Regions from separate parts of the Streptomyces sp. CO7 genome, predicted to be linked through region 3. Evidence: riboswitches for the same ligand, from Rfam matches in the RefSeq annotation. Region 3 holds a riboswitch; each other region holds the start of a gene.

Region 1 (5,055 bases), 160 kb from region 3:
CGCGACCGCATGCCCGGGGCGACCGCCTGCCCGGGACGCGGCTCGCCCCGCCGCGCCGCGTGGGGCGCTCACCTGAGGGGGGCAACGCCCTATTGCACATATCCAGTTGACGTGTCAACCCGTCACGGGGGCGCTCCGGGAGGTCCGTATTCTCTGATCATGCCCGCACCCGCCGCCTATGCGCCCCCCTCCCGCACGCTCCCCGCGTACGCCCTGATCGCCACGGACCTGGACGGCACGCTCCTGCGCGACGACGACACCGTCTCCGCCCGCACCCGTGCGGCACTGGGGGCGGTGGCGCGGTCCGGCGCACGGCACCTGGTGGTGACCGGCCGGCCCGCGCCGCGGGTACGCGACCTGCTGGCCGGCATCGGCGGCGGTTTCGCGGTGTGCGGCCAGGGCGCGCAGCTCTACGACGCGGACCGGGACCGGCTGGTGTGGTCGATGACCCTGGACCGGGAGCTGGCGGAGACGGCCCTCGGCAAGATCGAGGCCGAGGTGGGCCAGGTGTACGCGGCCGTCGACCAGGACGGCGTCCAGGGGCTCACGCTGATCGAGCCGGGCTACCGGATGGCGCGGCCCACGCTCCCCGCGGAGCGGGTCGGCCGCCGGAGCGACCTGTGGGAGCGGCCGATCACCAAGGTCCTGCTGTCCCACCCGGAGCTCACCGACGACGAGCTGACCGCGGTGGCGGCCTCGGCGGTCGGCTCGCTGGCCACCGCGACGATGTCCGGCCCCGGGACGGTGGAGCTGCAGCCGCACGGGGTCACCAAGGCCACCGGGCTGGCCATGGCCGCGTCGCGCCTCGGCCTGGGCCCGCAGGACGCCGTCGCCTTCGGTGACATGCCGAACGACGTCCCGATGTTCCGCTGGGCGGCCCACGGGGTGGCCATGGCCAACGCGCACCCGGAGCTGAAGGCGGTCGCCGACGAGGTCACCACGACGAACGAGGACGACGGCGTGGCCGTCGTCCTCGAGCGGTTGTTCCCCTGAGGGGAGCGGGGTTCAGTAGGCGCTGTTGACGTTGTCGATCGAGCCGTAGCGGTCGGCGGCGTAGTTGCACGCCGCGACGATGTTGGCGACCGGGTCGAACGGCGAGGTGTCGGTGCCCTCGACGTGGTAGGCGTCGAAGGTGGGGTCGATCACCTGCAGCAGGCCCTTGGAGGGGATGCCGTTGATCGCGTTGATGTCCCAGTCGTTGATGGCGAGCGGGTTGCCCGAGGACTCGCGCATCACGTTGCGGTGGATGCCCTCGTAGGTACCCGGGATGCCGTGCTTCGCCATGACGGCGAGGGCCTCGCGGATCCAGCCGTCGAGGCTGTCCGTGGTGGCGGCCAGGTGGGTGACCTTGTTGCCCGGGGCGACGGCGACCGAGGTCTGCGCGGTGGGGGTCTCGGCGGCCCAGGCGCCGGTGGCGCCCACGATCGGCGCGGCGACGACGGCCGCGGCGACGGCGAGGGCCGACGCGGTACGGGTGAGACGGGACATGCGTTCTTCCTCTCCGGCGCCTGCGAGGTGAGCTGTCGGATTCGGGCCAGAAAGGCTGCCCGGCCCGCCGCCCGATGGGACGGCAGGCTTCACCCCTAGCCGTCCCGGAGGCGCGCTCTCGCGCGCTCCGGTCCGGCGGTGTACCTGGGTCCCCCGCTCCTGCCGTGCGTGGAATGGGTCTGTGGGGTGCGGGCGGCGGCAGGATTCGGCGTTCCGCCCGGCTGGCGCGAAACGTATGCGAGAGCGGATATCCGAAACAAGTACGATCTCCGTGGATCATGATGGTTGATCATGATTGAGGGCGATTCGTCCACCGGGGCCGCACCGGGGCCCACCTCTCAACCGCCGCTGCTCGCGGGCGACTTCGGGCCATTGGACCCCGTCCGTCCACCGCGCGCCCCTGTGGTCCATGTCACGGATCGGCCGACGATCACATAAACCGACTTAAGAGGTCACCAATCCGGCAATCTCCCCTCAAACGGACAGGGCGTCTCCGGCCATCTGGCGGGTGGGGGCTGTCGGTGATCCAAACCCGACCGGATACGCTGAGTGGGGTGATGGCAATGACCTATCGACAAGCCGTGTGATCGTCAGCACACACCAGCAGACAGGAGACCCCTCGTGACCGTGGTCGGGCCGTTCGGGCTGAGGGTTCGGGACCAGGCGCTGGAGACCGCCGTCCAGGCAGGTATGGCGGCCGTCGAGGAAGGTCTGCTCGAAGCCACCAAGAGCGAGGTCCCGTTCATCACCGAGGCCGCTCAGCACCTCGTGAAGGCGGGCGGCAAGCGGTTCCGTCCGTTGCTCGTCATGCTCGCCGCGCAGTTCGGCGATCCGGACGCGCCGGGGATCGTTCCCTCGGCCGTCGTCGTCGAGCTCACCCACCTCGCCACGCTGTACCACGACGACGTGATGGACGAGGCCGAGGTCCGCCGCGGCGTGCCCAGCGCCAACAGCCGCTGGGACAACTCGGTGGCGGTGCTCACCGGCGACTTCCTCTTCGCCCGTGCCTCGCACATCCTGGCCGACCTCGGCCCGGAGGCGGTGCGGGTGCAGGCCGAGGCGTTCGAGCGCCTGGTCACCGGGCAGATCCTGGAGACCGCCGGCCCGTCCGCCGGGCGTTCCCCCATCGACCACTACCTGGACGTGCTGGCCGGCAAGACCGGCTCGCTGGTCGCCGTCGCCTGCCGCTTCGGCGCGATGATGTCCGGCGCCGACCACCAGGTCGTGGACGTGCTCACGCAGTACGGCGAGCGGCTGGGCGTGGCCTTCCAACTGGCCGACGACGTCCTGGACGTCGCCTCCGACTCCTCCGACTCCGGCAAGACCCCCGGCACCGACCTGCGCGAGGGCATCCCCACGCTGCCGGTGCTGCGGCTGCGCGAGCGGGTGGAGCGGCTGGGGCTGCCCGAGGACGTCGCCCTGTGCGCGCTGCTGGACTCCGACCTGTCGGACGAGGCGCGCCTGGCCGAGGCGGTCGCCCGGCTGCGGGAGCACCCCGCGCTGGAGGACGCCCGGGCGGACACCGTCCGCTACGCGCAGGAGGCCCGTGCCGCGCTGGCCCCGCTGCCGGAGTGCGAGGCCAGGACGGCCCTCATGCACCTCTGCGACGCCGTGGTGCACCGCGCGGGCTGACCCCGCGCCCCGCCCCCGCACCGCACGCCGAAGGCCCGGCTCCCCCCGAGGGAACCGGGCCTTCGGCGTCGCACGGACGCCCGTCGCCGGGACGCCGTCGTCGGACCGCCCGTCGCCGGGACGCCCCTCGCCGGGACGCCCCTCGTCGGGACGCCCCGGCTCAGCGGACGAAGATCCCCGCCTGGCTCGCCAGGTCCAGGAAGTACTGCGGCGCCACGCCCAGCACGACGGTGACCGCCGCGCCGACCGCGATCGCCGCGGTCGTCAGCGGCGACGCCACCGCGACCGTCGGCCCGTCCGGCTTGGGCTCGCTGAAGAACATCAGCACGATCACCCGGATGTAGAAGAACGCCGCGACCGCGGACGACAGCACACCGACCACCACCAGCGGGGCCGCGCCGCCCTCCGCCGCCGCCTTGAAGACGGCGAACTTCCCCGCGAACCCGGAGGTCAGCGGAATGCCCGCGAAGGCCAGCAGGAAGACCGCGAACACCGCCGCCACCAGTGGCGAACGCCGCCCGAGACCCGCCCACTTGGACAAGTGGGTGGCCTCGCCGCCCGCGTCGCGCACCAGCGTCACTACGGCGAAGGCGCCGACGGTGACGAAGGAGTACGCGGCCAGGTAGAAGAGGACCGAGGAGATCCCCTCCGGCTTCGCCGCGATCACACCGGCCAGGATGAACCCGGCGTGCGCGATGGAGGAGTAGGCCAGCAGCCGCTTGATGTCGGTCTGCGTGATGGCGACGATCGCGCCGATCACCATGGTGACCGCGGCCACGCCCCACATCACCGGCCGCCAGTCCCAGCGCAGCCCCGGCAGCACCACGTACAGCAGCCGCAGCAGCGCGCCGAAGGCCGCCACCTTGGTCGCCGCCGCCATGAAGCCGGTCACCGGGGTCGGAGCGCCCTGGTAGACGTCCGGGGTCCACATGTGGAACGGCACCGCGCCCACCTTGAAGAGCAGACCCATCGTCACCAGCGCGGCGCCCAGGAGCAGCAGCACGTCGTTGCCCATGGTGCCGGCCAGCGCCGGGCTGACCTCGCCGACCGTGCCCTCGACGACCTGGGCGATCCGGCCGTAGGCGACCGAGCCGGAGTAGCCGTAGAGCAGCGCGATGCCGAAGAGGGTGAACGCGGAGGCGAAGGCGCCCAGCAGGAAGTACTTGACCGCGGCCTCCTGCGACAGCAGCCGCTTGCGGCGGGCCAGTGCGCAGAGCAGGTACAGCGGGAGGGAGAAGACCTCCAGCGCGATGAACAGGGTCAGCAGATCGTTGGCGGCCGGGAAGACCAGCATGCCGCCGACCGCGAAGAGCAGCAGCGGGAACACCTCGGTGGTGGTGAAGCCGGCCTTCACGGCCGCCTTCTCGCTGTCGCTGCCGGGCACCGACGCCGCCTGCGCGGCGAAGGAGTCCACCCGGTTGCCGTGCGCCTCCGGGTCGAGCCGGCGCTCGGCGAAGGTGAACATCGCGACCAGACCGACCAGCATGATCACGCCCTGCAGGAACAGCGCGGGCCCGTCGACCGCGATCGCGCCCTCGGCGGCGATGCCCGCCCGGGTGGTCGCGTACCCGCCCACCGCGAGCGCCACCACGGCGGCGAAGCCCGCGGTGAGCGCGACGGCGGAGAGGAAGAGCTGCGCGTAGTAGCGGGCCCGGCGCGGCACGAAGGCCTCCACCAGGATGCCCAGTACCGCCGCGCCGATGACGATCAGCACCGGCGACAGCTGCGCGTACTCGATCGTCGGGGCCGGAATCTTGGCGATCGACCCGTCCGCGGGGGCGGCCAGGTCTGTCCACAGGCCGTGGACGGCTGATGCGCTCACTTGGCCGCCTCCACCTCGGGCTCGGGGTCGTGCTGCTGCACGTCGGACATGGTGTGCCGGACCGCCGGGTTGACGAGGTCCGTGAGGGGCTGCGGATAGACGCCCAGGAAGAT
Region 2 (5,055 bases), on a different contig from region 3:
TGGCTGGGCCTCGCCTGCGACCTGGCCGGGGAGTGCCCGCCGTCGCGCACCGCGTTCAGCGTGGGCGCGGTGGTGGTGGCCGAGGACGGGACCGAGCTGGCCCGCGGCCACTCCGGGGAGGGCGGCGACCCGGTGGTCCACGCGGAGGAGGCGGCGCTCGCCAAGATCGACCCGGCCGACCCGCGGCTGCCCGGGGCCACCGTCTACAGCAGCCTGGAGCCCTGTGCCCGTCGTGCCTCCCGGCCGGCCCCGTGCGCGCGGCTGATCCTCGACGCGGGGGTGCGGCGGGTGGTCACCGCCTGGCGGGAGCCCGACACCTTCGTGGCGGCCGCGGACGGCAGCGGGGTACTGGCGGCGGGCGGCGTCCGGGTGGTGCTGCTGCCCGAGTACGAGGAGCGCGCCGTGCGGCCCAACCACCACCTGCTCGGCGGGGCGACGTGAACCGATTCGCTTTTCCCCCGCGCCATGTCGTACAGTGAAGACACAACGACGCGGGGTGGAGCAGCTCGGTAGCTCGCTGGGCTCATAACCCAGAGGTCGCAGGTTCAAATCCTGTCCCCGCTACTGAAGACTCAGGGCCGGAATCCTTCAAGGATTCCGGCCCTGAGTGTTTGCGTCCGCATGCTCAGGCGCCCGTCCGTCCGCCTTCATCCGGGCGGAGGTCAGCGGTCGCCGCTTCCGGCCCGGCACGGGACCATGGATTCCATGCTGAGGCGAGGCGGGCCGGTGGATCCGGAGGTCGAGGAGCCCCTCGGGCCGGGCCGGCGGTGGATCCATTACGCCCGTCTGGTGCTTCGGGTGCTGCCCTTCCTGGCCCTGGTCCTCGGCCTCGCCTACGACAGTGTGACGCCGCGGGACGTGACCGCCGTACCGTTCTTCGCCGCCGCCCCGTTGATCGCCGCCCCCCTTTACACCCTGCGCGCCACGGTGGGCATCGGACTGCTGTCGACGGGTCTCACCCTCTACGTGCGGCTGACAAGGGACGCGGACTCTCCCGCCCTGATGATCACCGAGCTCTTCACCGTCGTCATCGTCTCGGTGCTGTCCTGCGTCATGAACACCGCGGTGCACCGGGTCGACCTGCGCCTCGCGTCCGCCCGGCAGATGGCCGAGGCGGCGATGCGGGCCGTGATGCCGCCGCCGCAGCGGCGGATCGGCTCCCTGCGGATCGCCTCCCGGTACGAGGCCGCCCTGCAGGAGGCGAACATCGGCGGCGATCTCTACGCCGTGCACGACACCCCGCACGGCGTGCGGATGGTGCTGGGGGACGTGCGCGGCAAGGGGATGGAGGCCGTGGCCGCGGTCGCGGTCGTCGTCGGCGCCTTCCGCGAGGTGGCGGAACGGGCCGACACCATCGAGCAGGCCGCGGAGCACATGGAGCAGGCGGTGGTGCGCGAGCGGGACCGACGGGCGGTGGAGCTGGAGCAGCAGGAAGGCTTCGTGACGGCGGTGTTCGCCGAGTTCTCCCGGGACGGCCGGAGCGTGTCGATCGTCAATCACGGTCATCCGCCGCCGCTGCTGCTGGAGCCCGGTGCGCCGCCGCGGCTGCTGGACCCGGGGGAGTCCGGCAGTCCGCTCGCCCTCTCGGAACTCGCGGGGCCGCCCAGGCCCGGACCGCCCGTGCCGCTGCGGCCGGGCGCCACGGTGCTCTTCTACACCGACGGTCTGACCGAGGCGCGGGACGAGGACGGGGTGTTCTACGACCCGGTCGCGCGGCTGGACGGTCGGGTCTTCCGGGAGCCGGAGGACCTCCTGCGGTTCCTGTCCGAGGACGTGGCCCTGCACTCAGGAGGAGACGTCGAGGACGACATGGCCCTGCTCGCCGTACGGACCCTGTGACCGGCCCGGACGCGCCAGCGGCACCCGGGACCGCCGGGGACGCTGCGGAACGCTGCGGAACGATCAAGCCAAGGCGGCGGTGGGCGTGTGACCGAAGCCATGTCCGTTTCGCCCTGATGAACCTCCATAGGTTCAGTCCACAGGGTCGGACGATGTGAAGGAACGGCTTGGAATTGAGCCACCGCTTCTATTAACGTTCGATAACGCAGCGCGCGGCTGTCCCAGCCGTCACAAGCGACGGCTCCGTGCGCTCTGCCGAATCCCGCGAGGGAACCGGGGAACCACTTTCCGGGGTGAATCGGGCGTATCTCCGTATACGCGCGTAGGAGACCTTCCCGCTCCGAACCCGTCAGCTAACCCGGTAGGCGAGACGGAAGGAAAGGAGCGCGCCCCCGTGGCGTCCAACCCCCCTGCCCCTGAACTGCCCTTCGTGCCGAGCCAGCGTGTGGCCGCCGACGCGTACGGTCCCGCCGGGTTCGCCGGCGAGGGCTCCTTCGAGGAGTGGAACCCCAGCGAGGGGACGGTCTCCAGAGGCCGTCACCGGGTGGCCAAGCAGCGGGGCCTGGCCCGCAGTTCCACCGTCCTCGGCGTCGGTGTGATCGCCGCCGTCGGTGCGGGTGGCATGGCCACCGCCGCGCCCGGCAAGGCTCCGGTGCACATCACCATGCCGCAGATGCCCTCGCTGGACCCGGTCACCTCCCTGCTTCCCGGCGGCGACGAGACCGAAACCGCGGCCGCGGAGCAGGCCCCCAGCGTCCTCGGCGAGATGGGCGTCGCCCCGGCCGAGACCGCCTCCCCCGCCGACGCCGGCGAGGCGCTGCGCACCCGCATCATGGCGCAGGCCGCCCAGCAGGAGCAGGAGGCCGAGACGCAGGCCGTACTGGAGGCCCAGGAGGCCGCCGCCCAGGCCGCCGCCGAGAAGGCGGCCAAGGAGAAGGCGGAGGCACAGGCCCGCGAGGCCGCCGCCGAGAAGGCGGAGGAGGAGGCCAAGGCCAAGGCCGAGGCCGAGCGCATCGCCAAGCTGGCGGCCAGCTTCGTCTCGCCGGCGTCCTCCTACACGATCACCTCCACCTACATGCAGGCCGGCTCCATGTGGTCCTCCGGCTACCACACGGGCCTGGACCTCGCGGCCCCCACCGGCACGCTGCTGAAGGCCGTCCACACCGGCACCGTCACCGAGGCCGGCTGGGCCGGCTCGTACGGCTACCGGACCATCCTCACCCTCGAGGACGGCACCGAGCTCTGGTACTGCCACCAGTCCTCGATCAACGTCAGCGTCGGCCAGAAGGTGTCCACCGGCGATGTCATCGGCCGGGTGGGCGCGACCGGCAACGTCACCGGCCCGCACCTGCACCTCGAGGTGCACCCGGGCGGCGGCGACGGCGTCGACCCGATGGCCTGGTTGGCCGCACGCGGCGTCAACCTCTGACCGGCGCCGGTCCCTTCGGCCGCGGGTTCCTCTCCTCGTCTCCGTAGCCCTGCGATCCCCGACACCTTCGAACCGCTGCGGTCGGCCGGCTGCGCCCCGGAATGCGCGGCCGGCCGGACGCGTTGGTCACCGTCATGAGTGAACTGCGCAAGCTGGGTACGTCCGGCCTCGAGGTGTTCCCGCTCGCCCTCGGCGGCAACGTCTTCGGATGGACCGCCGACGAGCGGGAGTCCTTCGCCGTCCTCGACGCGTACACCGCGGTGGGCGGCAACTTCGTCGACACCGCCGACTCCTACTCCGCCTGGGTGGAGGGCAACGAGGGCGGCGAGTCGGAGACCGTCATCGGCAGGTGGCTCAAGGCCCGCGGCAACCGCTCCGAGGTCGTGATCGCCACCAAGGTGAGCCAGCACCCGCAGTACCGCGGGCTGTCGGCCGCCAACATCAGGGCGGCGGCGGAGGCGTCGCTGCGCCGGCTGGACACCGACCACATCGACCTGTACTACACGCACTTCGACCAGCCCGGGACGCCGGTCGAGGAGATCCTGCTCGCCCTCGACCAACTGGTCCGCGAGGGCAAGGTGCGGGCGATCGGCGCCTCCAACATCACCGCCGAACGGCTGCAGGAGTCGCTGGACTTCTCCGAGCGCGAGGGCTTCGCCCGCTACACGGTCGTCCAGCCGCACTACAACCTGGTCTCCCGCGACACCTACGAAGGCCCCCTGCGCGACGTCGCCGAGCGGGCGGGCCTGGCCGCCGTGCCGTACTACGCGCTGGCGTCCGGCTTCCTGACCGGCAAGTACCGCCCGGGGACGACGGTGGACAGCCCCCGGGCGACCGGAGCGGCCCGGCACCTGGAGAGCGAACGCGGCCGGCGCGTCCTGGCCGCCCTCGACGGGATCGCCGAGGCGCACGGAGCGTCCCCGGCCACGGTGGCCCTGGCCTGGCTGGCCGCCCGCCCGACGGTGGTCGCGCCGATCGCCTCCGCCCGCACGGTGGACCAGCTGCCCGCCCTCACGGCGGTCGCCGGCCTGCGGCTCACCGACGAGGAGACGGCCCGGCTGGACGCCGCCTCCGGCTGATCCGCCCCGCCGCCGGTTCCTCAGACCCGGTGGAAGAGCAGGTCGCGCACGACGTGTCCCTTGTCCAGTCCCTGACCCTCGAACCGGGTGAGGGGACGGAACTCCGGCCGGGGCGCGAAGTGCCCGTCGGGCTGCGTGTTCGCGAAACGGGGGTGCGCGGTCAGCACCTCCATCATCTGCTCCGCGTACGGCTCCCAGTCCGTGGCGCAGTGCAGCACCGCGCCCCGGCGGAGCCGGTCGGCGGCCAGGTTCAGGAACTCGGGCTGGATCAGCCGCCGCTTGTGGTGCCGCTTCTTGGGCCAGGGGTCGGGGAAGTAGACGCGCAGCCCGGCCAGCGCGTCGGGCGTGAGCATCTCGCGGAGCAGGATGATCGCGTCGCCGTTGGCCACGCGGACGTTGCCGAGCCCGCTCCTCTCGGCGAGGCTCAGGAGGTTGCCCTGGCCCGGGGTGTGCACGTCCACCGCGAGGATGTTGGTCGCCGGGTCGTCGGCGGCCATCTGGGCGGTGGCCTCGCCCATGCCGAAGCCGATCTCCAGCACGACGGGGTGGTCGTCACCGAAGAGTCCGGCGAGGTCCAGGGTGCGGCGGCCGTCGATGTCCAGGCCCCACCGGGCCCAGAGCCGCTCGATGGCGTCGGCCTGGCCGGTGGTCACCCGGCTGCGGCGGGGCTGGAAGCTGCGGATGCGGCGCTCGTGGTGGGAGCCGGCC
Region 3 (5,055 bases):
CCCGGACCCGGGTTGGCCTGCAGGTTGAAGCGCGGGTCGCGCAGCAGGTCCCGGGCCTTCAGCGAGCCCGGCATCATGCCGAGCCAGAGGTCGCCGTCCAGGAAGCGCACCTCGATGCCGGTGGTGCGGGGTGACCCGTCACTGCGGAGGGTGGCGAGGACGTGGTGGGTGAAGTCGCCGAACCGCTTCTCGACCACCTCGGCGAGTTCGGGTTCGGCCAGGGAGAACGCTGCCCAGTCGGTGATGCTCGTCATGGCCGTCAGTCTGCCCTCCACCCCGAAGCCGCTCGGCACGCTCCGCGAGAAACCGGGCCGTCCGTCCTCCGCCAGGACTGGTACGCAGCCGGCGGCCGTCAGCCGACGGGAGAGCACCCGGCGGTGCAGACGGTTGTACGCGATCCCCCCGTACACCGGCAGCAGCACGAGGAGAGCCATCGCCCCCAGGAACAGGTACTCCCCCGTCAGCACTGCCGGCAGGAGGACCACCGCGCTGGACACCCAGCCGACGAGGTGCGCACGGCGCGCAGGAAGCCGGGTCAGCGTCTCGAACCTGACGTGGGCCCGGATCAGGTCCAACTGGCCCTCGGCCTCGGGCCGGTCGGGCAACCGGCCGGGCCTCATCCCCGGGAACATCCCTCCGAAAGCGGGTGGAAGGGTCGCCATGGTGGCCGCGGCACGACGCCTACCGTCGGGCGAGGGGTCCCGGTCCAGGACGAGGACGACCGTGTGCTCGATGAACCGGCGCTCCACCCGCAGGTGGGAGTAGCGGTATCCGTAGCACTCGGCGATGTGCACCAGCACGGCGGCCGACTTCTGCGGGTGGGCGGCGGAATCACGGATCACCACCGTGGACGCTCCCGCGGCGACCTGCCGCATGAGGTCGACGAGACGGGGGTCGTGCAGGGCGTTCACCAGCAGCTCCGAACAAGTCGAAAATCTTGTGTCCTACCCGAGACCCGCAGCCCCCCGGGACGGTTGTGCAGGAAGAGGCCGAAGCGTGGGCCTCTGGTTCCCCCGCATGCCCGCGCCGACGTGGGCCCCGGGGACCGGACGGGGCGGGCGGTACGGCACAATTCCCCTACTCGGCAGCGGAGTTGCCGTAGGGACGATCGGGTGCGGGAAGGCGGACACGGCGTGGCGGTGCAGGAGGCGAGGCAGGGCGCCGACGCGGCGAAGGACGCCCACGGGGGCGGCTGCACGTGCGGGGACTGCCCGCACGGGGCGCGTGCGGGGCATCGGAAGGCCGTGGCGGCCTTCCTCCACCAGCGGGACGAGTTCGCCGCAGGGAAGGGGTTGCCGGCCGCGGTCGCCCATTCGGCCTCCGCCTCCCGGCAGTGGGTCTCCGACGAGCTCACCCAGTCCGCGGCCGAAGTGGCCGAGCGGAGCCGGTCCGAGGGGCAGGCGTGGCTTGCCCGGCTGTGGCGGACCACGCTGTACGCGGTGTGGGGCGCGGCGGTGGTGTTGCTGCTGGTCCAGGCACTCACGGCGATCGGCGCCGGCTGGACCTCGGCGCGCACGGCCGGACTGCTGGCCGCGCTGCTGACGGGCACCGCACTTTCCGCGGCTTCCTGGTTCCACCGGGACAAGGGCGGGGTGCTCGCCCCGGTGATCGGCGAGGACAACCGCCTGTCCACCTCCCGGGCGGTGGCCGCCGCGTGGGTGCTGTTCACCGCCTTCGCCGTGCTCACGCTGGCCGGTCAGCTGGCCGCCGCCTCCGGGCACCGCAGGCGCGACGAGCTGATCGCCGGTCTGGAACTGGCCCGGGGCGCGGGTGTGGTGACGGTGCTGGCCGTGGTCTGTGCCATCGCGGTGCTGGTCCGGCGGGTGGTGAGCCTGCGGGTGCAGGGGCAGCGGCTCCAGAAGGTCCGCGCCCACCGGCCCCGTGCCGCCGACCTGCTGACCGACGACTCCGGCCGGGGCAGCTTCGCCGACATCCAGTACGTGGTGATCTCCGCCGTGGCGCTGGTCTTCGGCCTGGTCCGGCTGGCCCGGCGCCCCGAGCAGCTGCCCGACCTGCCGTGGGGGCTGGCCGTGGTGGTGCTGGTGTCGGCGGCGACGTACCTGGCGGGCAAGTACGCGGAGGGCGGGCGCGCGGTCGTCCTCTCCGTGGTGCGGGCGCGCGAGGCAGGTGACCTGGACGGTCCGATCCGCACCGGCGACGACATCGAGATCCGTGGCGCGGGCTTCGTCCCGCCGGGGGCGCAGAGCGCGGACCGGCTGTCGCGGATGGTCGTCCGGATAGGAGCGGTCAACGTCCACGTGCCGCTGGTCCCGGTCGCGGGCGGCTTCAGCAACCCGTCCGACACGGTGCTGACCGTCCCGGTGCCGGCCGACGTGGAACCCGGCCGGGTCGAGGTCCAGGTCGTGACGGCCGCGGGGCTGGAGACCAACAAGGTGGTCGTCGACATCACCGAGTGACACCGCCCGGCGAACCGTGCGCGGGCTCCGCGTGGGCGCACGGCGCGTGGCGCGGGCGGCGCACGGCGCGGGCGGCGCCTGATGCGGGCGGCGCGCTGGCGGTGACCGCACGCCGCATGCCCGTCACACAACGCCACGCTCACCCCAAGGTCACGAAAACGTATCGGGCATATCGAACACCGTCCTTCACAGGGACCCCACAGGTTGGCTAACGTGCCCGCGGGCCGTCCGATCCCGACCGGCGAACCTCGCAGGTCCGTGCGGCCCCCGCCGAGTCCGGCCGCGCGCCGGAGCCGGGGACCCGCACGCACCACCTGGGGTGAATCGGTTCGGCCGCCCCGCCGGACCGTAGGGCAATCCTTCCGGACGTCACGCCCGAACCCGACAGCTAACCCGGTAGGCGGGAGACGGAAGGAGTCGCCGCCTTGGCGTCGCACCGAAAGCCCCGCCCGGCCGGCCTGCTCGCGGGCATACGCACCCCCGCGCTGGCGACCGTCGCCCTCACCTCCGTGGCCCTGCTCGCCCAGACCGCACAGGCCGCGCCGTCCGACCGCCCCGGCCTCGAAGAGGTGCAGGAGAAGGTCGACCGCCTCTACCGCCAGGCCGAGGCCGCCACCGAGAAGTACAACTCGGCCAAGGAACAGAGCGAGAAGCAGCGCAAGGACCTCGACAAGCTGCTCGACGAGGTCGCCGAGCGCACCGAGGAACTGAACGAGGCCCGCGAGAAGCTCGGTTCGTACGCCGCCGCCCAGTACCGCTCCGGCACGGCCCTCCCCGACACCGCCACCTTCCTCCTCTCCGACGCGCCCCAGGACTACTTCGACCAGGCCCAGCTGATGGACCGCCTGACCGGTCGCCAGCAGGACGCTGTCGAGGAGTACGTGGAGAGACAGGCGGACACCGCCGAGAAGCGGCAGGAGGCCACCGAGAGCCTGAAGACGCTCAACTCCTCCGAGAAGAAGCTGCGCACCAGCAAGGCGACCGTCCAGGCGAAGCTCACCGACGCCCGTGAACTCCTGGCCGAGCTGACCGCCGAGGAGAAGGCGCGGCTCGCCGAGATCGAGCGGAAGAAGGAGGAGGAGGCGCGCCGGAAGGCGGAGGAGCTGGCCGAGCAGCAGGCGGCCGAGGAGAAGGCCCGCGAGGAGGCGCTCGCCGAGCAGGAGGCCGAGGAGACCGCCGGCGGCAGCGGCTCGGGTACCGGCTCCGGCGGCACCACGGAGGCTTCCACCTCACTGGGGCAGAAGGCGGTCACCTTCGCCGAGGCGAAGATCGGCCTGCCGTACGTCTGGGGCGCGACCGGACCGGACTCCTACGACTGCTCCGGCCTCACCCAGGCCGCCTGGAAGTCCGCCGGCGTGGACCTGCCGCGCACCACCTACGACCAGGTGAACGCCGGAACCGCCGTCCCCGTCTCCGAGGCCCGGCCCGGCGACCTGGTCTTCTTCTACGACGACGTCACCCACGTGGGCCTCTACATCGGCGGGGGCATGATGATCCACGCCCCCAAGCCCGGCACGTACGTGCGCGAGGAGTCGATCTACTACGACGGCGAGGGCTCCATCCACAGCATCGTCCGCCCCGCCTGACCGGACGGACATACGCGGACGGCCGAGGCTGAAGGCCGAACGCTGACGTACCGCGCGGACGGCCCGCACGCTCGATGCGTGCGGGCCGTCCGTGTACCTGCGTCACCGGCTCACCGGCGCCGGATCACGTCCACAGCACCGCGATGAAGATGTTCACCATGGTCAGCGCACCCACCAGGGCGAACTGCCCCTTGTCCACCCGCTCTTCGTCCCGCTTCACGTAGACCAGGCCGAGGATCACGATCAGCAGCAGCAGCTTGATGCCGATCTTGATGTGGTTGACCGAGCCGCCCTGGGCCTCGTTGAGGCCGACCAGCACGATGCCGGTGACCAGCATGGTGAGGGCGCCGTGCAGCATGCCCGGGGTGAAGCGGGCGGTGCCCTGACCGATGGCCTTCATCTGGTGGAAGAAGCCGCCGAGGAGCGCGGCGATTCCGATGATGTGAAGACCGACGAAGATGTGCAGGAGAACGTCCATGGCGGGGAGCCTAGCCACCGCCGTCGAGGGCTCCGGCGGCGGGCCGCTCGTAGCACCCCGCCCGTCACATCCGCCCCATAAGTATGCATTCGGTCATCCCGCCCCACGGTTCCACCAAGATCGAACCTGCGCCTTTCACCCTCGCACTCCATCGTGACTCTTTGCATTCATCTGCGTACAAACCGTTACCGGATGGTGACGAACCGGATTAGCGTCCTCCTCCAGGTGCCCGACTCCCCCTCCGTCGTCCTGACCGGGACGGCGTCGGACACCTCATCGAAGGCTCCGGCGGCGGCCCGCCTCCCCTGTGCGGGTCGCCGCCGGATGCGCGACCGTCCCGCCCGGGACGGGACGTACGGAAGGACATGGACTCGACGTGGCAGCGCACCGCAAACCCCCACAGCACAAGCGGAGCGGCAGCAGGGCCCGCACCCTGCTCACCGCGGTTCTCGCGGGTGCGGCCGCGTCGGCAGGACTGGACGGCGTCGGACACGCAGCGCCGAAGCCGACCCCGGAGCAGGTGCGCGAGGAGGTCGACCGGCTCTACCGGGAGGCCGAGGCGGCCACCGAGAAG
Region 4 (5,055 bases), on a different contig from region 3:
GCGGCCTTCGAGGTGGCCGGGCCCTTCGCCCCGTCGTCGCCGTCGGGGTCGGAGCAGCCGGAGAGGAGCAGAGCGCCCAGTCCCAGGAGGGCGGCGGCGGTCAAGGCCTTGCGCATGGAACGTCCTTTCACTTCATTCACGGCGGACGACGCCGGCCGGTGGACGGCGCCCATCCCAGCACACCCGCGCGTCCCGGGGCGATCGGGGTCGCGGCCGCCGGAGCGGCCGGCCGACGGGACCGCCGAGCGGCCGTCCACGCGGCCGGCGAAGCTCCCGGCGGGCCGGAGTGTCCCCGGATCGGGCGGCAATGTGACGTATCGGGAACCTCACGGCAACCGCCCTCGGTTGCATAGAGTGACAGGCAGTCCGGACACACAAGTTTCAGGCGAGCGAAGGGACGTACATGCCCATGGGTCACACGGCCACAGCCGAGGCAGGCTCAGGAGGCCTCACAGCTACCGAGCACCGCCTTGCCAACGGGCTCCGCGTGGTGCTCTCGGAGGACCACCTGACCCCGGTCGCCGCGGTGTGCCTCTGGTACGACGTCGGCTCCCGGCACGAGGTCCAGGGCCGCACCGGCCTCGCCCACCTCTTCGAGCACCTGATGTTCCAGGGCTCGGCCCAGGTGAAGGGCAACGGTCACTTCGAGCTGGTGCAGGGAGCCGGAGGTTCCCTCAACGGCACCACCAGCTTCGAGCGCACCAACTACTTCGAGACCATGCCGGCCCACCAGCTGGAGCTCGCGCTCTGGCTGGAGGCCGACCGGATGGGCTCCCTGCTCACCGCCCTCGACGACGAGTCGATGGAGAACCAGCGCGACGTCGTCAAGAACGAGCGCCGCCAGCGGTACGACAACGTCCCCTACGGCACGGCCTTCGAGAAGATCTTCGCGCTGGCCTACCCCGAAGGCCATCCGTACCACCACACCCCGATCGGCTCCATGGCCGACCTGGACGCGGCCACCCTGGAGGACGCCCGCGCGTTCTTCCGCACCTACTACGCGCCCAACAACGCGGTGCTGTCGGTGGTCGGCGACATCGACCCGGAGCAGACCCTCGCCTGGGTCGAGAAGTACTTCGGCTCCATCGCCTCCCACGACGGCAAGCCCGCCCCGCGGGACGGAGCGCTGCCGGAGGTCGTCGGCGGGGAGATCCGCGAGGTCGTGCGCGAGGAGGTCCCGGCCCGCGCCCTGATGGCCGGCTACCGCCTGCCCGAGGACGGCACCCGCGCCTGCGACGCCGCCGACGTGGCGCTGACCATCCTCGGCTACGGCGAGTCCTCCCGCCTCTACAACCGCCTGGTGCGCCGCGACCGCACCGCGGTGACGGCCGGTTTCGGCCTGTTGCGACTGGCTGGAGCGCCCTCGCTGGGCTGGCTCGACGTCAAGACCTCCGGCGACGTCGAGGTGCCGGTGATCGAGGCCGCCGTCGACGAGGAGCTGGCCCGGCTCGCCGCCGAGGGCCCGACGGCCGAGGAGATGGAGCGCGCCCAGGCCCAGCTGGAGCGCGAGTGGCTGGACCGCCTCGGCACGGTCTCCGGCCGCGCCGACGAACTGTGCCGGTACGCCGTCCTGTTCGGCGACCCGCAGCTCGCGCTGACCGCCGTGGAGCGGGTCCTGGAGGTGACGGCGGAGGAGGTCCAGGAGGTCGCCAAGGCCCGCCTGCGCCCCGACAACCGCGCGGTCCTGGTGTACGAACCGATCACTCCCGAGGGCGCGGACGCCGACGGCGACGAGGACGAAGAGGAGGAGGCCAAGTGACCGACCTGGCCACCATGGAGTTCCACCCCCAGCCGCAGGCCGGCGAGCCCAAGCCGTGGGCGTTCCCCGCGCCCGAGCGCGGCGCCCTCGACAACGGCCTGACCGTCCTGCGCTGCCACCGCCCCGGTCAGCAGGTCGTGGCCGTCGAGGTGCTGCTGGACGCCCCGCTGGACGCCGAGCCGCTCGGCCTGGACGGCGTCGCCACCATCATGGCGCGCGCCTTCGCGGAGGGCACCGACAAGCACTCCGCCGAGGACTTCGCCGCCGAACTCGAGCGGTGCGGCGCCACGCTGGACATGCACGCGGACCACCCCGGCGTGCGGGTCTCCCTGGAGGTCCCCGCCTCCCGGCTGCCCAAGGCGCTGGGCCTGCTGGCCGACGCGCTGCGCGCCCCGGCGTTCGCCGAGGACGAGGTCTCCCGCCTGGTGCGCAACCGGCTCGACGAGATCCCGCACGAGCTGGCCAACCCGGCCCGCCGTGCCGCCAAGGAGCTCTACAAGGAGCTCTTCCCGGCGAACTCGCGGATGGCGCGCCCCCGTCAGGGCACCGAGGAGACCGTCGAGAAGATCGACGCGGCCGCCGTGCGCGCCTTCTACGAGCGGCACGTCCGTCCGGCCACCTCGACCGCCGTGGTGGTCGGCGACCTCACCGGCGTCGACCTGGACGCCCTGCTGGCCGAGACCCTGGGCGCCTGGAAGGGCTCCCAGGCCGCTCCGCGCCCGGTGCCGGCGGTGACGTCGGACGACACCGGCCGCGTGGTGATCGTGGACCGTCCCGGCTCCGTCCAGACGCAGTTGCTGATCGGCCGCACCGGGGCGGACCGCCACGACCGCGTGTGGCCGGCCCAGGTGCTCGGCACCTACTGCCTGGGCGGCACGCTGACCTCCCGCCTGGACAAGGTCCTGCGCGAGGAGAAGGGCTACACGTACGGCGTCCGCGCCTTCGGGCAGGTCCTGCGCTCCGCTCCCGACGGTTCGGGCGCCGCGATGCTGGCGATCAGCGGGTCGGTGGACACCCCCAACACCGGCCCCGCGCTGCAGGATCTGTGGCAGGTGCTGCGCACCCTCGCCGAGGGCGGCCTGACCGACGCCGAGCGGGACACCGCCGTGCAGAACCTGGTGGGCGTGGCGCCGCTCAAGTACGAGACGGCCGCCGCGGTCGCCGGCACGTTGGCCGACCAGGTGGAGCAGCACCTGCCGGACGACTTCCAGGCGACGCTCTATCAGCAGCTCGTCGCCACCGGCACGGTGGAGGCCACCGCGGCCGTGGTGAGCGCCTTCCCGGTGGACCGTCTGGTGACGGTCCTGGTCGGCGACGCCGCGCAGATCGCCGGCCCGGTGCGCGAGCTGGGCATCGGCGAGGTGACCGTGGTGAGCGCCGAGTAGCGGCCCGTCCAGGCCGGTTTCGGGCCCCGGTGAGCCTTACGGCCGCCGGGGCCCGCTTCGTTCGGCCCGGCACCGGCTCGTCCGCGAGCGTGCGATGCGCGTAGAAGGGTCCGGTTTGCCCTGTGGCGTGCGCTACAAAAGTCTTGATCCGTTTGTTATCCGATTGATCACCCAACTAGCTTCGATCCGGCTGCCCGCCACACCTGTGCTCCGCATCCGCGGCGCCGGGCAGTCATCGCCTAATCCCCGTACGGCGCGAGCCAGGGGAGCCGGGGACCCACCCGAGCGGTACCCCTGGGGTGAATCGGGCGCCTTCCGCACCGCGGGAGGAACCCGTAGGAGACCTTCCTGCTCCGAACCCGACAGCTAACCCGGCAGGCGAGAGGGAAGGAAAGGACTCAGCCACTTCATGGCGTTCAACTGCGCCCCCGGCAGGCATCGTCGTCCCGGCCGGACCAGCCGCACCACCGCCGGCCTGGCAGGCCTCGCCGCTCTCACCACCACCGGCGTCGTCGGCACCCTGGCCAGCCCCGCCGTCGCGGCGGAGACCCCCGCCGAGACCAGCGGCCTGCTCCCCGTCGTCACCATCGGCGACACCGTCGCCGAGCAGATCGACGAGCAGGCCGAGGCCCAGGAGCGGGCCGCCGTCGAGGCCGCCGCCCGCGCCGCGGCCGCCGAGAAGGCCCGCGCCGAGCGCGAGGCCGCCGAGGAGCGCGCCGCCCGCGAGGCCGAGCGTGAGCGCCTCCGCCGTCTCAACATGTTCGTCAGCCCGATCGCCGGGTCGTACGTCTCCACCTCCTACCAGGCGGGCGGCGGCATCTGGTCCTCCGGCAGCCACACCGGCATCGACTTCCACGCCGCCTCCGGCACCCCGGTCCGCTCCGTGGGCCGCGGCACCGTCGTCGAGGCCGGCTGGGGCGGCGCCTACGGCTACCAGGTCGTCATCAAGATGCACGACGGCACGTACACCCAGTACGGCCACCTGTCCTCGGTCAGCGTGGCCGTCGGCCAGGCGGTCACCCCGGGCGCCCACATCGGCCGCTCCGGCGCCACCGGCAACGTCACCGGCCCGCACCTGCACTTCGAGGCCCGCACCTCCCCGGAGTACGGCAGCGACATCGACCCCGTCGCCTACCTCCGCTCCCACGGCGTGAACCTCTGACGCCACCCGCGCGAATGCCCCCCGCCCCGGTTTCCGGGACGGGGGGCTTTTTCGTCGTTCCGGACGGTATCCGGGCGCACCGGGCGGGGGAGCGGCCGAAAATTCCCTCTCCCGCGTGACTTCCCGTCGGAAATTCACGCCCATTGCCTTAGAGTCGCCTTATTCATCGAGGCGGAGGTCGGCATGCGTATTCCCGCGCATTCGGTATGCACGGCGATCCGGGACGACATCGTCGCCGGGGTCCACGAGCGCGGGAGCCGGCTGACCGAGGAACTCCTCGCCCGCCGCTACGGCGTCTCCCGCGTACCGGTCCGCGAGGCGCTGCGCACCCTGGAGGCCGAGGGTTTCGTGGTGACCCGGCGGCACGCCGGGGCCTGCGTGGCGGAGCCGACCGAGCAGGAGGCCGCCGACCTGCTGGAGATGCGGCTGCTGCTGGAGCCGCTGGGCGCCGCCCGGGCCGCCCAGCGGCGCACCGAGGCCCACCTCAAGGTGCTCCGTGGCCTGGTCAGACTGGGTCAGGAGCGGGCCCGGCGCGGGTACGGGGAGGAGTTGCGGTCGCTGGGCGGCTGGTTCCACGAGACGCTGGCCCAGGCCTGCGGGAGCGCCGCGCTGACCGCCACGCTCACCCAGCTGCGGCACAAGATCGCCTGGATGTACGCGCTCGACCCGCTGCCCGCGCCCGTGGAGACCTGGGCGGAGCACGGCGCCATCGTGGACGCCGTGGCCCGCGGCGACGGGGAGCGGGCCCG

What was found. A riboswitch is a leader RNA that binds a small molecule or an ion and turns the genes downstream of it on or off. The one in region 3 is predicted to bind cyclic di-AMP.
Region 1: another riboswitch for cyclic di-AMP. It lies ahead of ACOV8S_RS17685 (transglycosylase SLT domain-containing protein); the one in region 3 lies ahead of ACOV8S_RS16885 (NlpC/P60 family protein).
Region 2: another riboswitch for cyclic di-AMP. It lies ahead of ACOV8S_RS24915 (M23 family metallopeptidase); the one in region 3 lies ahead of ACOV8S_RS16885 (NlpC/P60 family protein).
Region 4: another riboswitch for cyclic di-AMP. It lies ahead of ACOV8S_RS02330 (M23 family metallopeptidase); the one in region 3 lies ahead of ACOV8S_RS16885 (NlpC/P60 family protein).

Annotation. Positions count from the first base shown of each region.
Region 1 is NZ_JBRIOU010000004.1:1,061,441-1,066,495, forward strand. It holds gene ACOV8S_RS17680 (HAD family hydrolase) at 160-993, shown strand; gene ACOV8S_RS17685 (transglycosylase SLT domain-containing protein) at 1,006-1,488, opposite strand; cyclic di-AMP (ydaO/yuaA leader) riboswitch at 1,491-1,678, opposite strand; gene ACOV8S_RS17690 (polyprenyl synthetase family protein) at 2,110-3,120, shown strand; gene nuoN (NADH-quinone oxidoreductase subunit NuoN) at 3,281-4,942, opposite strand; gene ACOV8S_RS17700 (NADH-quinone oxidoreductase subunit M) at 4,939-5,055, opposite strand, start outside.
Region 2 is NZ_JBRIOU010000008.1:13,965-19,019, reverse strand. It holds gene ACOV8S_RS24930 (dihydrofolate reductase family protein) at 1-441, shown strand, start outside; tRNA gene ACOV8S_RS24925 (tRNA-Met) at 491-564, shown strand; gene ACOV8S_RS24920 (PP2C family protein-serine/threonine phosphatase) at 706-1,839, shown strand; cyclic di-AMP (ydaO/yuaA leader) riboswitch at 2,083-2,222, shown strand; gene ACOV8S_RS24915 (M23 family metallopeptidase) at 2,234-3,268, shown strand; gene ACOV8S_RS24910 (aldo/keto reductase) at 3,403-4,347, shown strand; partial or broken gene trmB (tRNA (guanosine(46)-N7)-methyltransferase TrmB) at 4,368-5,055, opposite strand, start outside.
Region 3 is NZ_JBRIOU010000004.1:902,044-907,098, forward strand. It holds gene ACOV8S_RS16875 (pyridoxamine 5'-phosphate oxidase family protein) at 1-254, opposite strand, end outside; gene ACOV8S_RS16880 (hypothetical protein) at 1,134-2,417, shown strand; cyclic di-AMP (ydaO/yuaA leader) riboswitch at 2,676-2,835, shown strand; gene ACOV8S_RS16885 (NlpC/P60 family protein) at 2,843-4,003, shown strand; gene ACOV8S_RS16890 (hypothetical protein) at 4,128-4,481, opposite strand; gene ACOV8S_RS16895 (NlpC/P60 family protein) at 4,858-5,055, shown strand, end outside.
Region 4 is NZ_JBRIOU010000002.1:96,131-101,185, forward strand. It holds gene ACOV8S_RS02315 (hypothetical protein) at 1-116, opposite strand, end outside; gene ACOV8S_RS02320 (M16 family metallopeptidase) at 404-1,759, shown strand; gene ACOV8S_RS02325 (M16 family metallopeptidase) at 1,756-3,144, shown strand; cyclic di-AMP (ydaO/yuaA leader) riboswitch at 3,371-3,540, shown strand; gene ACOV8S_RS02330 (M23 family metallopeptidase) at 3,554-4,306, shown strand; gene ACOV8S_RS02335 (GntR family transcriptional regulator) at 4,490-5,055, shown strand, end outside.